DNA from 2 places in the Paenibacillus suaedae genome. Region 2 is predicted to be linked to the other one. Evidence: riboswitches for the same ligand, from Rfam matches in the RefSeq annotation. Region 2 holds a riboswitch; the other holds the start of a gene.

Region 1 (6,149 bases), on a different contig from region 2:
AGAGATGGCTGCCGCGCTTAGTCATGAAATTCGAAACCCGCTAACGACAATCAAAGGATTTCTGCAGCTGCTTCGCAATAAGCCGGAGCATGCGGATGAGCATGTCTATTTCCGTACGATGATGGAGGAAATTGAGCGGGCGAACATGATCATTACGGAGTATTTGACCTTGGCTAGACATAAATTCGTCCAATTTCGTCCTCATTGCTTGAATGAAATCATTACACAATTATACCCGCTTGTGCAAGCATCAGCGTCGGCTCGCTGCCAGGATATCCGCCTGGACATATCACCAGTTCCTTCTATTGAAATGGATGAGAAAGAGATGAAGCAGCTTCTTCACAATCTCATTCGGAACGGACTTGAAGCGATGAGTGAAAACCAGGTGTTGACGATTCGAACTCGTATGAAAGGGGATAGGGTTCTTCTATGTATTGAAGATGAAGGGCCAGGCTTCCCAGCCGAGGTTTTATCCAGGGCAGGAACTTCTTTTGTCACGACGAAGGAGAAGGGGACAGGACTAGGCTTGTCCATCTGCTACAGTATCGTTGAGCGCCATGAAGGAGACCTTATCATTGAATCAGTGCCAGGTCGCACAGTTATCACAATTAGTCTCCCGCTATTCCGCAAGAAGCAAGAAGGATAGTTTGGATGTTGCCATAATTGACCAATGTATTATAAAATGGAAGAGTTATGCGCTAATATTCTACTTTTAAATCCAATTCCTAAGAAATAATGGTTGTATAACTATGCATCTGCGTGTATAATGATGTTACCTCACTAAGAGCGAGCGGGGAATATTACACATATACAGAGCGGGGTTGGAGCAAATGAAATCATTAAAAATTGTTGCAGCATGCACACTCATTCTATCATTATTAGTTGGTTGCGGTGCGAAGGAAGACCGTCTAGCAACTGTACAAGAGAATAAAAAGCTGGTACTCGGCACGAGTGCTGACTATCCACCATTTGAATTCCGTAAAACAATCGACGGCAAGGATCAAATTGTCGGTTTCGATATTGAGATAGCGAAGGAAATTGCGAAGGATTTGGGCGCTGAATTAGAGATTAAGGATACATCACTGTCGTCATTGCCTGAGGAACTGAAGACAGGCAAGATTGACATCGCAATCGCGGGACTAGATCCAACGCCTGAGCGGGAGAATGCAATGGAATTCTCTACACCTTATTACTTGGCGGAAGCAGGGGTTATTGTACGTGCTGCAGACAAGGATAAGTATAAGTCACCTGAAGATTTGAAGGGCATGAAGATCGGCGTACAGCTTGGCTCAACCTTCGAGGATGTCGTTCAGCAAATCCCTGATGCGAAGAAGGAAATGCTGGATAAGGTGAACGACCTCGTTCTTGCACTGGAGTCGAATCGTTTAGAGGCTGTCGTTGTGGAGAAGCCTGTGGCAGCGGCATTTGCTGCGAATCGCAAGGAAGTCGCTGTCGCGCCGGTGGAATTGAAGCCAGTAAGTGAAGGATATGTAATTGGAGTACGCAAGGGCAGTGTGAAACTGCGTGATGAAGTGAATAAGACGCTTGAACGCTTGAAGCAGCAGGGCAAGCTGGATGAATTCATTACACAAGCGGTACAACTGGCGGAACAATAAGATCAGATGGATTGCATCTATATGCGGTCTATACGGATCTCGATGTGATATGTTCGCTCCTCGTGGGAATTCAACCAGTGAGGAGCTTTTTCTCTTTATATAGAAGAAATGCAGATTAACAGTCGTGATAGATAGGGAAGGGGAAGTTTGTCATGTTCGATTGGTTCGACATGTTATGGACGTATAAATTAGGATTTGTATCCGGTGCTGGCATAACCGTACTGCTATCCGCGATATCCGTTCTGTTCGGATTACTATTGGGAGTGGCCATTGTCTTGATGCGGATGTCTAAAATAAAGCCGCTTAAATGGTTTGCTGTCACCTATATCGAGGTGTTCCGTGGAACACCGCTGCTTGTACAATTATTCATTATTCATTATGGACTTGCAGAGTATGGCGTAGAATTCAGTGCACTAACATCTGGAGCGATTGCTCTATCCTTAAATAGTGGTGCGTATTTGGCTGAAATCTTTCGTGCCGGCATACAATCGATCGACCACGGTCAATTGGAAGCAGCTCGTTCTCTCGGAATGTCAAAACCAATGGGGATGCGCTTGATCGTACTTCCACAAGCGTTCCGCAATGTTATTCCGGCGATCGGCAACGAATTTATTACGATTATTAAGGAGACTTCAATTGTCAGCACCATCGGGATTGCAGACTTGATGTTTGAGACAAATATCGTTCGTGCCAAAATTTATTCAGCGATGGGACCACTGATTGGAGCAGCGTGTATCTATCTCATTCTAACCTTCACTTTATCGAAAGTGGTGGCACGTTTGGAAAGGAAGTTGAGCGAGCATGATTAAAATTCAAAATTTGCATAAATCGTATGATAAATTGGAGATTTTAAAAGGGGTAAATGTCTCTATTGATCGTGGTGAAGTGGTTGTAGTCATAGGCCCTAGCGGATCCGGAAAGAGTACTCTCCTTCGTTGCATTAATTTGCTGGAAACTCCGACACAAGGGGATATCCGCTTCGAGGATCAGTGCATCACTGACAAGTCGCACAACATTAACAAAACACGTGAAAAAATGGGGATGGTATTCCAATCGTTCAACCTATTTCCCCATATGACCGTGCTGCAAAATATTACCCTTGCTCCAATAAAGGTGAAACATGTGCCAGAGGCTGAAGCAAATAAACTAGCAATGGAGCTGCTTGGCAAGGTTGGATTGGCGGATAAGGCCAAGGCATTCCCTAGACAATTGTCCGGTGGACAGAAGCAGCGTATCGCGATTGCGCGAGCACTTGCTATGCAGCCGCATGTGATGCTGTTCGATGAGCCGACATCAGCGCTTGATCCAGAGATGGTCGGCGAAGTGCTTGAGGTCATGAAATCACTCGCCGGAGAAGGAATGACGATGGTAATCGTAACTCATGAGATGAACTTCGCACGTGAAGTGGGCGATCGTATTTTGTTTATGGATGGCGGCAATATTGTGGAGGAAGGTTCTCCAGACCAATTATTTAACCATCCTAAGCATGCTAGAACGCAGGATTTTCTAAGCAGAGTATTGTAAAGAGGTATTGTAAATATATAGGTGTTCGAATAGGCATCCTTAGGGGGTGCCTATTGTTGTTTGCTTTATTATGTAAGCGTTTTCGTTTACAAATCTGAAATATGTGCTATGATAGAAACAGAAAGATTACAAAAATGTCATCTCTGATTACAAATTTGTTATGAAATAAAAAAAGTTTGAAGCTTCAATCCATTGGGGGGCGCGGGTTCCAGAGACTTACCATCATATTCCTGCGCACAGGTTACAAAATTGTGATATGATGCAATCCGAGCCGAAACGACACACCCGTACGGGGGACTATTGACCGGTGTTCGATATTACGAGAACACCTTGGGGTGAATCGCTTATTCCGCAACTTGGAATGGCGTAGGGGAACTCCTTGACCCGAATCCGACAACTAACCCCGCAGGCTAATGCACAGGAGGAAAACAAAACATATGCGTAAAAGAATTACACTAACGATTACAGCAGCTTTACTTGGACTTGCGTCCATTCTTCAAATTTTGCCGGCACAGGCTGAGCCCTATACGGTAAAAGAAGGAGAAACGTTCTATTCAATTGCTAAGAATTACAACATGAGTGTTGAATCCGTATTGTCGGCAAACCCGACAATTAATCCGAAAAATCTGTATGGTGGACTCTCCATCGAACTTCCAAGCCCTGTTGTTCAAAAGTCGGTTTTGGAAGGGATGCCAGTCAATAATGCTTTGGGTGTAGCAAAAAATGACGAACAGGCAGTCAAAACGGCTTCGAATAATCAGAAAGCAGCAGTACAACAAGCTGCTCCTAAAAATGTAGTTCAATTGTCCTCTGGACGTACAGCGACATACAAGAAAACGATAAGCATGCGTGCAACAGCTTATACCGCTCATCCGAGTGAAAACGGAAAATGGGGCGCAGTAGATGCTTTGGGTAATGCATTGAAACTAGGTACAGTTGCGGTCGATCCAAAAGTGATTCCGCTTGGTACGAAATTGTATATTACGGGATATGATTTCAAACACTTGCCGACAGGCGGTATGGTTGCTGTAGCTACGGATACAGGCGGTGCAATCAAGGGGAAAAAGGTTGACATATTTGTACCGGTAAGCAAGAAGACAGGCAACACATTCGGCGTGCAAGACGTTAAAGTATACGTGTTGAAATAATATCTACTATTATATATAGATGTAGATGAATACTTACAATAGCAATTGAACAACAAGCCTCGCCATTATGGCGGGGCTTGTTTGTTTATTCCTTCTTTTCCTTCTGATCTTGGAGCAGATCAGGCAGGGTGACGAATTCATATTTCCGCTCCCTTAACTGCTGAATAATCGATGGGAGTGCTTTCACGGTTCCATGCAGATACCCATTATGTGTGCTTCCGCTGGCATGCTGCAATACGATGGAACCTGGGCGTACCCCACGCATCACATTTTGCAAAATACGTGAAGCGGTTAATCCACGCCAATCGTTTGTATCTACATCCCAATTGACGACCATGTATCCATTATCTCCTGCCCAGCGCAATTGCTCTTCGTTGATTTCTCCATATGGCGGACGGAAGTATCGAGGCTTATATCCGGTAGACTGCTCGATAATGCGTTCAGTATCCTTCACCTGGTGTTCAAAAGCTGGAAGCGTCAGCTTTGTCAGCAACGGATGATTGTACGAATGATTACCGATCACATGCCCCTCGCGCACCATCCGCTCGACGAGTCCTGGATAAGCCTTGGCACGAGAGCCAACGAGAAAGAAAGTGGCTCGGATATTGTGCTCCTTCAATATATCCAATACAAGCGGCGTAATGCGGTTATCCGGTGCGTCATCGAAGGTGAGCGCAACTTGTCGTTCTCCATGACGCTGCTTCGCATTCAATTTAAAGATATGTGGGTACTTCAACCGCAGTTCCGCAATCGTGAGATGCTGTTTCTTCATCTTATGCATGCTGGAGCGGGATGATTGTGAAGCTTGCGCCGCAGATTGCGACGGGGTTGATTTCTGACACTTGTGCTGGCGTTCATTCGAAGAGGAAGAACGCTGTTTCTGCTGGCCAGATTCTGACTCTGCCTGCTGCGACTCCAGTCTCTTCTGACTTTTCTGGTTATCACGCTCTTTATGCTCAGCTGATATGGTGAATTTAGGCATCTCAAGATGATCCGATGAAGCTGCATTCTCTTGCTTCTCCTTAGCATGTGGGGAATGCATGTTCACAGAGTCTGCCTTGAAGATACGTGGTACTGGATGAGTGCGATCTTGTCTCCACAGACTGTCTGCTGATGAATGGATCGATTCCGACTGATTTGGCTTGCTTGGTGGAAGATTGGGTATGGGAGGCGTTGCTTCCTGCGAACGATGGAAGCAGCCAGTAATACAGAGCAAACAAAGGGATAGTACAGATAAGCAGATTCGACAATGTTGCATAGCGCCATTCCCCCATTCCATAAACAGTTCAATGTTCTTGTTATGTCCTTGGGGTGGTAGAAATATGCCCTTCCACTTACCTAGTACGGTAGGGAAATAATCTCATCGACTATAATTGTTAGGATGTTCACTTGTAACTTCTTGCTAATATTCTGAAAATTTGCGAAACCATTGTCACAATTCATACGCTAATGTGACATGGGTCACAGTGGGATGTCAACCAGAACATGCATAGTAGAAGTGTAAAGGTGAGAAAAGCTTATGCATAGGCCATATAGGCAGCAATCCATAAGGTTGTGAATGTGGGCTTTTCTTACGAGCAGGAATCTGCACATCTCAATAAACGTGAGAAGGATGCAGACTGTCCTTACTCGTGAAAAAAGGAGCATACTTGTGTATACGATTCTTTCCAACGAACGCATCTCTGAAGGCATTTACCTCATGACGGTGGAGGGTCAATTTCAAGCAAGCATGGGTCAATTCTTTATGCTGCGAGCCTGGAATACGGCACCTATTCTGTCTCGTCCAATTAGCATCTGCAATTTGGAGAAGGATAGCATCCAGTTTCTGTACAAGATTGCAGGAGAGGGTACGCGTTTAATT
Region 2 (6,149 bases):
GTTTTTCCGTCTTCATTTTCCGTTCCCCCTTATTTCCACAACGTCAGATGTTCTGCGACCGGACCGAGCACGACTACCGGGAAGAACGTCAGAGCACCCACAATAAGTACTGTGCCGACAAATACGATACCGAACAGCGCCGTATTCGTCTGGAACGTACCACTTGTGTTCGGAATTGGCTGCTTCTTCGCCATCGATCCTGCTACGGCAAGGAGCGTAACGAGCGATACGTAGCGCCCTAAGAACATGACAATACCTGTGGAAATGTTCCAAAACGGCGTTGCATCTCCCAACCCTTCAAACCCGGATCCATTGTTCGCCGCAGATGATGTAAACTCATATAATGCTTGCGACAATCCGTGGAATCCTGGATTGGACAGGGTGTCCGCCTGTGTAGCAACTGCAATTGCAGTCGGTACTAGAATCAATATCGGATGCACCAGCAAGGTAACCGCCAGCAGTTTCATCTCCTTACTTTCCAGCTTGCGGCCCAAAAATTCAGGTGTCCGTCCGACCATGAGACCGGATAGGAATACGGCGATCATGACGTACAGCAGCACGTTCATAAATCCAGCACCGACGCCGCCGAATACGGTATTCAGCATCATATTCGCCATCGGGATCAAGCCACCGAGTGGTGTCAGCGTGTCATGCATATTATTGACTCCGCCCGTCTCCGATGCAGTCGTAACGACCGAATACAGTGACGATTGCACAACGCCAATGCGCACTTCCTTCCCTTCCATGCTGCCTGTTCCACTTAATCCTGCTGTGTTCAGCACAGGATTGCCCATATGTTCGGCCGTAAGCGATGATCCGAGCATAATGAGGAACAAGATTGCCATGGAGACGAACAGCACTCGCCCTTCCTTCTTGTTGCCGACCATGCGGCTGTAGGCAAACGGCAGCCCCGTGCACAGCATCAACATGAGTAAAATATGAATTAAATTCGTCACACCGTTCGGATTCTCGTATGGATGTGCGGAGTTCGCTCCATAATGGCCACCGCCATTGTTGCCAAGCTCCTTAATCGACATCATCGAGCCTACGGGCCCAAGCGGAATGTGCTGCTCTGCTCCTTCAACAGTTACTGCACTTTCCATTGGACTTAAGGATTGCGGAACCCCATTCCAGATGAACAGTACACTGGCAACGATCGCAATTGGCAGGAAAATGCGCGTAATCGAACGCACAAGGTCTGCCAAGAAGTTGCCGAGCGGTTTGCCAGTCAACCCTCGTATAATGGCCATTACTGCCGCTAGCGCAGTAGCAGGTGACGTAAACATCAAGAAAATAATGCCCGTCATTTGTGACAGCGGAGACAGTCCACTTTCACCGCTATAGTGCTGCAAGTTCGTATTCGCCATGAAGCTGATCGCCGTATTGAATGCTACTCCCGGTTCCATGCCAGGAATGCCATTCGGATTGAGCGGCAATACCCCTTGAAGGCGGAATATTGCATACGTCACCACAATCATCAGCACGTTCGTGGCAACTGCCGTAAAGGCGTATGCCTTCCAGCTTTGCGATTGATCCTTAATGCCGAAACACTTAAATAAAATACGATCTATCGGACCAAATACAAGATCCAGCGGTCTTGGAGCTCCGCTATTATCAAACACCCCTGCCATATATATTCCGATCGGACGCGCTATCGCCAAGGCAAGCAATAAGGTAATTCCAATGGCGATCCATTCGATTGCACTCATTGTTCCGTTCCACCCTTCTCTAATGTACAAATATCAATAATCACTCTGCCCAAACTAAAATCGTTCCGGCTTGACTAAGGCATATAGCAAATAAATGAACAGTGCCGTAATTAAGGTGAATAACACGATCATCATGAGCGATCACCCCGTTCCTCCACTTCCGTCTTGCACCAATGGAGAATACCCAATACGCTTAGTCCAAGCAGTGCGAGAAGAATCATCATGACTGCATCAAACATAGTCCCTTCCTCCTCCTGAATAAGGTTCTCATCTCTCCAGGCAATGCTGCCGCGATCCCGCTCCTACCAAGACTTCCTGCTCAGTAGGAACGCGCAGGCAACACAAAAAGCCACACGGAAAGAGGGACCCTTTCCGTGTGGCCTATTTCGCGCATCGTCAAAAAAACGTGCGCGTAATGTTCCACGACGAAATAAAGGCTGCCTCCTTGGACGCTTACGAGGTTAGCTGACGGATTCGGGCGCGAAGAGTCGCCCTACCGGCCAGGAACGGATTCCTGTGCCGGATTCACCCCTTGCGCGAACTGCAGATGTACAGCTGGCGCACTAACGTTGGTTCCCCCGTTCCCATGAATGGGATTCAGCGGTGAGCATTGCCTATATGGATTAATTAGATGATATCTGATAGTAAAAATGAAACTTGATCCGATTGCGTATAAATGACGTAATTCGCGCCAAGCAATCGGTAGATCGACTGCGGATGATGACGTTTCGTCACGATTGTGATCGGATCCGTCGTCCATTGCCGGCATATTTGAAGCAGCCGGCAGGAAAGCGCAAAGCTCTGTTCAAACACATAGATTCGGCCAATCGGGACATGAGGGACGGCCCACGCCTTCGGCTCCGTCGTATTGATCCGGCATATGGAATGAACGCCAATACCTTCTAATCGCTTTGCCAATCGCCCATTATGGGCAATTCCCGCCACCGAATATCCTGCTCCTTTCAACTGACGTATGAATTCAATCCCCGTCTCACAGCCTGCGAACACTGTAATGACCCGGTCCGCATCGTACATATCCAGTTCCTCCTGTTCATCTGTCCGAAGCCCTACTTGCAAGAAAGAGGTGCGTCGCCATATGATCAGGCGCGCCTCTCCCGTACGCTTACGAGGTTAGCTGACGGATTCGGGCGCGAAGAGTCGCCCTACCAGCCAGGACAGTAATCCTGTGCCGGATTCACCCCATGCGAACGGTGGCTGCTGACTGTCCACTCAGCTCCATTCACTTGATTGGTTCCCCCGCTTCCGCTTCCTGCGGAATTCAGCGATTGAGACGCAACGGATAACGTTGTTGTTGCTGAACTGAATCTTACGCCTTTCCCCCTCCTGCTGTAAATGAAATGAAAACCATAATTTCTCCATTTCCGGGCAATTGTGATCAACTAATCCCATCTTATCTCTCATTACAGCATCATTACCTCGCAATTTCTCAACTTTGCTTATGCGGCGATGATTTCATGAGAAAAACAAAGAAATTTAAATAAATACCTGTATGTAAACGCTTTGTTTGACCATTTGTTTGGATTTCCTGGATTGGATTCTATTTACAATCTCTATTCCAAAAGGTAGGATACGCACAACAACTGAGACGCTGCTTGCAATCGATTTCGATCTGCACGGCAGATATTGCATCTCATCGAGAGGAGGCACGATATGCAAGACCTAGAACTTGCACAATTACTAAGTCACAAGCTATCTGAACACTGGGGAAAATGGAGCGAGCAGCATGGAGACAGAATCGTTCAACCAGAAGAGATGGACGTTCATCTTGCTTCCGACCTTGTTTATATTCGACTTCAACCGCGTGAACAGCTACTCGACAGTGCGGAACACAACTATAGCGGCAGCACTCGTCTACGAGCTCACAAGGCGATCTCCCAATGGGAAGTGCAGCAGCGTGGAATCATGTGGGATACGATCATTCCTCGTGCATGGGGAGCAAGCGTTATGCGCATGTGGCTCGATCTACCTCTGGTAGGCGGAACCACGCTTGACGTCATACAACTGGAGCCACATTCAAGCAGGAAGCTATGTCTCTCCCCTTGAAACCAATTTATAGAGAGCTGTAAACGAAAATCAAGTTTCTGACGATGCGCAGGCATACAACTGCGCATCGTTCTACCCCGTTTACCCAAACGTGATACTTGTTCAAGTTCCTTCTTGCCCGAATCCTATCACTCGATAGCTATTAAAAAACAGCCCTCCTCTTGCCCATGCAAGCGTCAGACTGTTCACTTCGTTATGCTTGATTGGCATAGGACAGTTGATGTGCATCTTCATATCCTTTCGCATACCCCACCCGATATCCATCTTGATATGCAGGATGCTGAATGCGATGATGAGTCGAATGTGTTGAGGCAAATTGCTTCGTTGTACGCCGACGATCGGGCTGCTTCACAACCTGAAGACGGCTTTGCGATTTCCGTTGCGGAACCTGCTTGCCCGCTTTCCTTACGCTTCCCGTTGATGCAGTGCCGCTAACCAACTTCTGCTGTCCTATTTGCCGCCGGGATCTCCGTGCTCGCTTCAGCTTATTCACTTGCAACTTCTCCCTCCTCCACTCTCATCTCCTCGAATTGACAATCCGGATGCAGCCATGGAGGCGCAGCTGTGCCTGTCTTGCGAATACGGGTCTGAAAACCTGTGACCATGCCGCATAGTGCAAGCTGATACATGGACAACAGACGAATATTGTCCTTGAGCAATTTCGTTGCAGCTTCTGAATGTGCTGTGAGGTCAGCCATTTGATTCAACATACGTGCCAATGCGGATTGGCTCTGCACAATAGCCTTGATCATTTCAATCTGCACCTGCTGCTCCTCGTGCGCTGCAGCCATTACATTTTGTCTCCTATTCCGAACTCTCCATTCAACATGCCCCCTCCGAGGCTATCCCCGTAACCCTCGGATTCCTCACGCCGGAGCAGTACCTTCATATTGTGGGACAGACTGACTTGCAGCTTCGTCAAACTCTCGATTACTTCAACCACTTGCGCATGCACGTCAAGAGGTTCGACAATCTGTTCCCGATGATTCGTGAACGAATGCTCTGTCATATGATTCAACGTCCAGTTGCGCATCTTCTCGGCCTCTACTGCTTTAGCTTCTAGGATCTTCGCTACATTGCCCTGCATCTTGGCCATAGCCTCCAGAATGCCGTGATAGGACTGTTCTCTATTCATGCAGATCCCCCCTTGCATGCGCATTATTCCTCTGCATCATCCGAAATCTCCTTCAACACATGCTGCAGCTGTTCCGCCATCGCTTCCTCTAGCTCCGCGATTCCGTTCAGATAAGCTACGATACTTTTCGTTAATGCCTGGGAGTATTCCTTATAATCGTTCTCCCCCCCGAATTGAGGGTCAACATCCGGCAGTGCATGCACGATTTGCGCCATGCGAACCGCTACATGCCGCTCTGCGTCAAGCACGCGCGCCATATGCCGCTGCGTATATGACATTTGACCAATCATGTCCGTGATGAAATGTTGCAATATTCTCCCCTCCCAAGCACAAGGCCTAGCTTCCATTCTTCAATTCCTCAAATGTGATAGGAATGAATGACCGGGTGCGCCATAATTGGCAACTGTTCCGTTAGGTCGCTTCTCTCTTGTTCCGTACGGATTGCTACCTTATCAGCGAATCCCCAGCGGTTCAGCGCATGATCACTAACAAGCTCTCTGCATGCTTCACCCTCACGACGATAATACTTTCCTAGTTCCGTTTTAAATACAGCACCGTCAGGAATCTTTCCCTCTGTTGCATGCTGTTTACTCCATTTCTGCGCAACCGCAGCAGCCTCAATTGGTACTCCTGTTGGCCAGCCTCGCAATTCAAGCTGACTTACCCTTACAATCGGGATACGCAACTCCCCTTGAACAGGACGTTTTGCCCCATTTTCAATCCAATAATTTGCATCGTTTAGTCCAGTAACTGCCACCTGAGACGGATAAAATGCCTGACATTGCCGGCCCGCAAGCATCCCATGCTGCGTACGAATACGCTGAAGCCAATCATAAGCATTGCCCCACTTCTCTTGAAAGAAAGCCGCATGCTTATCCTGACTAGATTGAGTGTGACCATCCTGCTCCTGCAGGCTTGCTTGGAACGAGCGATGGATAAATACGTCCCTCGATACGATAAGCTTGAGCCCTAGCAGCCGCATGCGCAAATGATAATCTTCATCTGCAAATCCGCTATTCTCAAATCGCTCATCAAAGTATCCATTCGCTTCAAATGTGCTGCGGCGCATAAGGCGGCACACATGGAACAAACGATCTGTGCTATGCCACCGACTTGCATCTGGGATATTATATTCAGCAGCAAAGTCATACATATCTTTGATATGTTCGTAAGGCACAGGTATCTGCTGTTCGCCGTCAACACGGTTCGACACTGATCCAACCATACCAAATTCTATGTTG

Evidence for each region. A riboswitch is a leader RNA that binds a small molecule or an ion and turns the genes downstream of it on or off. The one in region 2 is predicted to bind cyclic di-AMP.
Region 1: linked by a shared signal. The riboswitch ahead of RQP50_RS14265 (3D domain-containing protein) and the one ahead of RQP50_RS25875 (hypothetical protein) in region 2 are both predicted to bind cyclic di-AMP.

Annotation. Positions count from the first base shown of each region.
Region 1 covers NZ_JAVYAA010000003.1:188,067-194,215, forward strand. The annotation lists gene RQP50_RS14245 (HAMP domain-containing sensor histidine kinase) at 1-646, shown strand, start outside; gene RQP50_RS14250 (transporter substrate-binding domain-containing protein) at 831-1,616, shown strand; gene RQP50_RS14255 (amino acid ABC transporter permease) at 1,769-2,425, shown strand; gene RQP50_RS14260 (amino acid ABC transporter ATP-binding protein) at 2,418-3,140, shown strand; cyclic di-AMP (ydaO/yuaA leader) riboswitch at 3,400-3,568, shown strand; gene RQP50_RS14265 (3D domain-containing protein) at 3,578-4,288, shown strand; gene RQP50_RS14270 (polysaccharide deacetylase family protein) at 4,374-5,546, opposite strand; gene RQP50_RS14275 (dihydroorotate dehydrogenase electron transfer subunit) at 5,940-6,149, shown strand, end outside.
Region 2 covers NZ_JAVYAA010000008.1:214,343-220,491, reverse strand. The annotation lists gene kdpA (potassium-transporting ATPase subunit KdpA) at 30-1,709, opposite strand; gene kdpF (K(+)-transporting ATPase subunit F) at 1,764-1,841, opposite strand; cyclic di-AMP (ydaO/yuaA leader) riboswitch at 2,145-2,322, opposite strand; gene RQP50_RS25875 (hypothetical protein) at 2,337-2,744, opposite strand; cyclic di-AMP (ydaO/yuaA leader) riboswitch at 2,815-3,004, opposite strand; gene RQP50_RS25870 (hypothetical protein) at 3,381-3,773, shown strand; gene RQP50_RS25865 (hypothetical protein) at 3,967-4,266, opposite strand; gene RQP50_RS25860 (hypothetical protein) at 4,259-4,564, opposite strand; gene RQP50_RS25855 (restriction endonuclease subunit S) at 4,564-4,908, opposite strand; gene RQP50_RS25850 (hypothetical protein) at 4,932-5,219, opposite strand; gene RQP50_RS25845 (glycosyltransferase family 2 protein) at 5,267-6,149, opposite strand, start outside.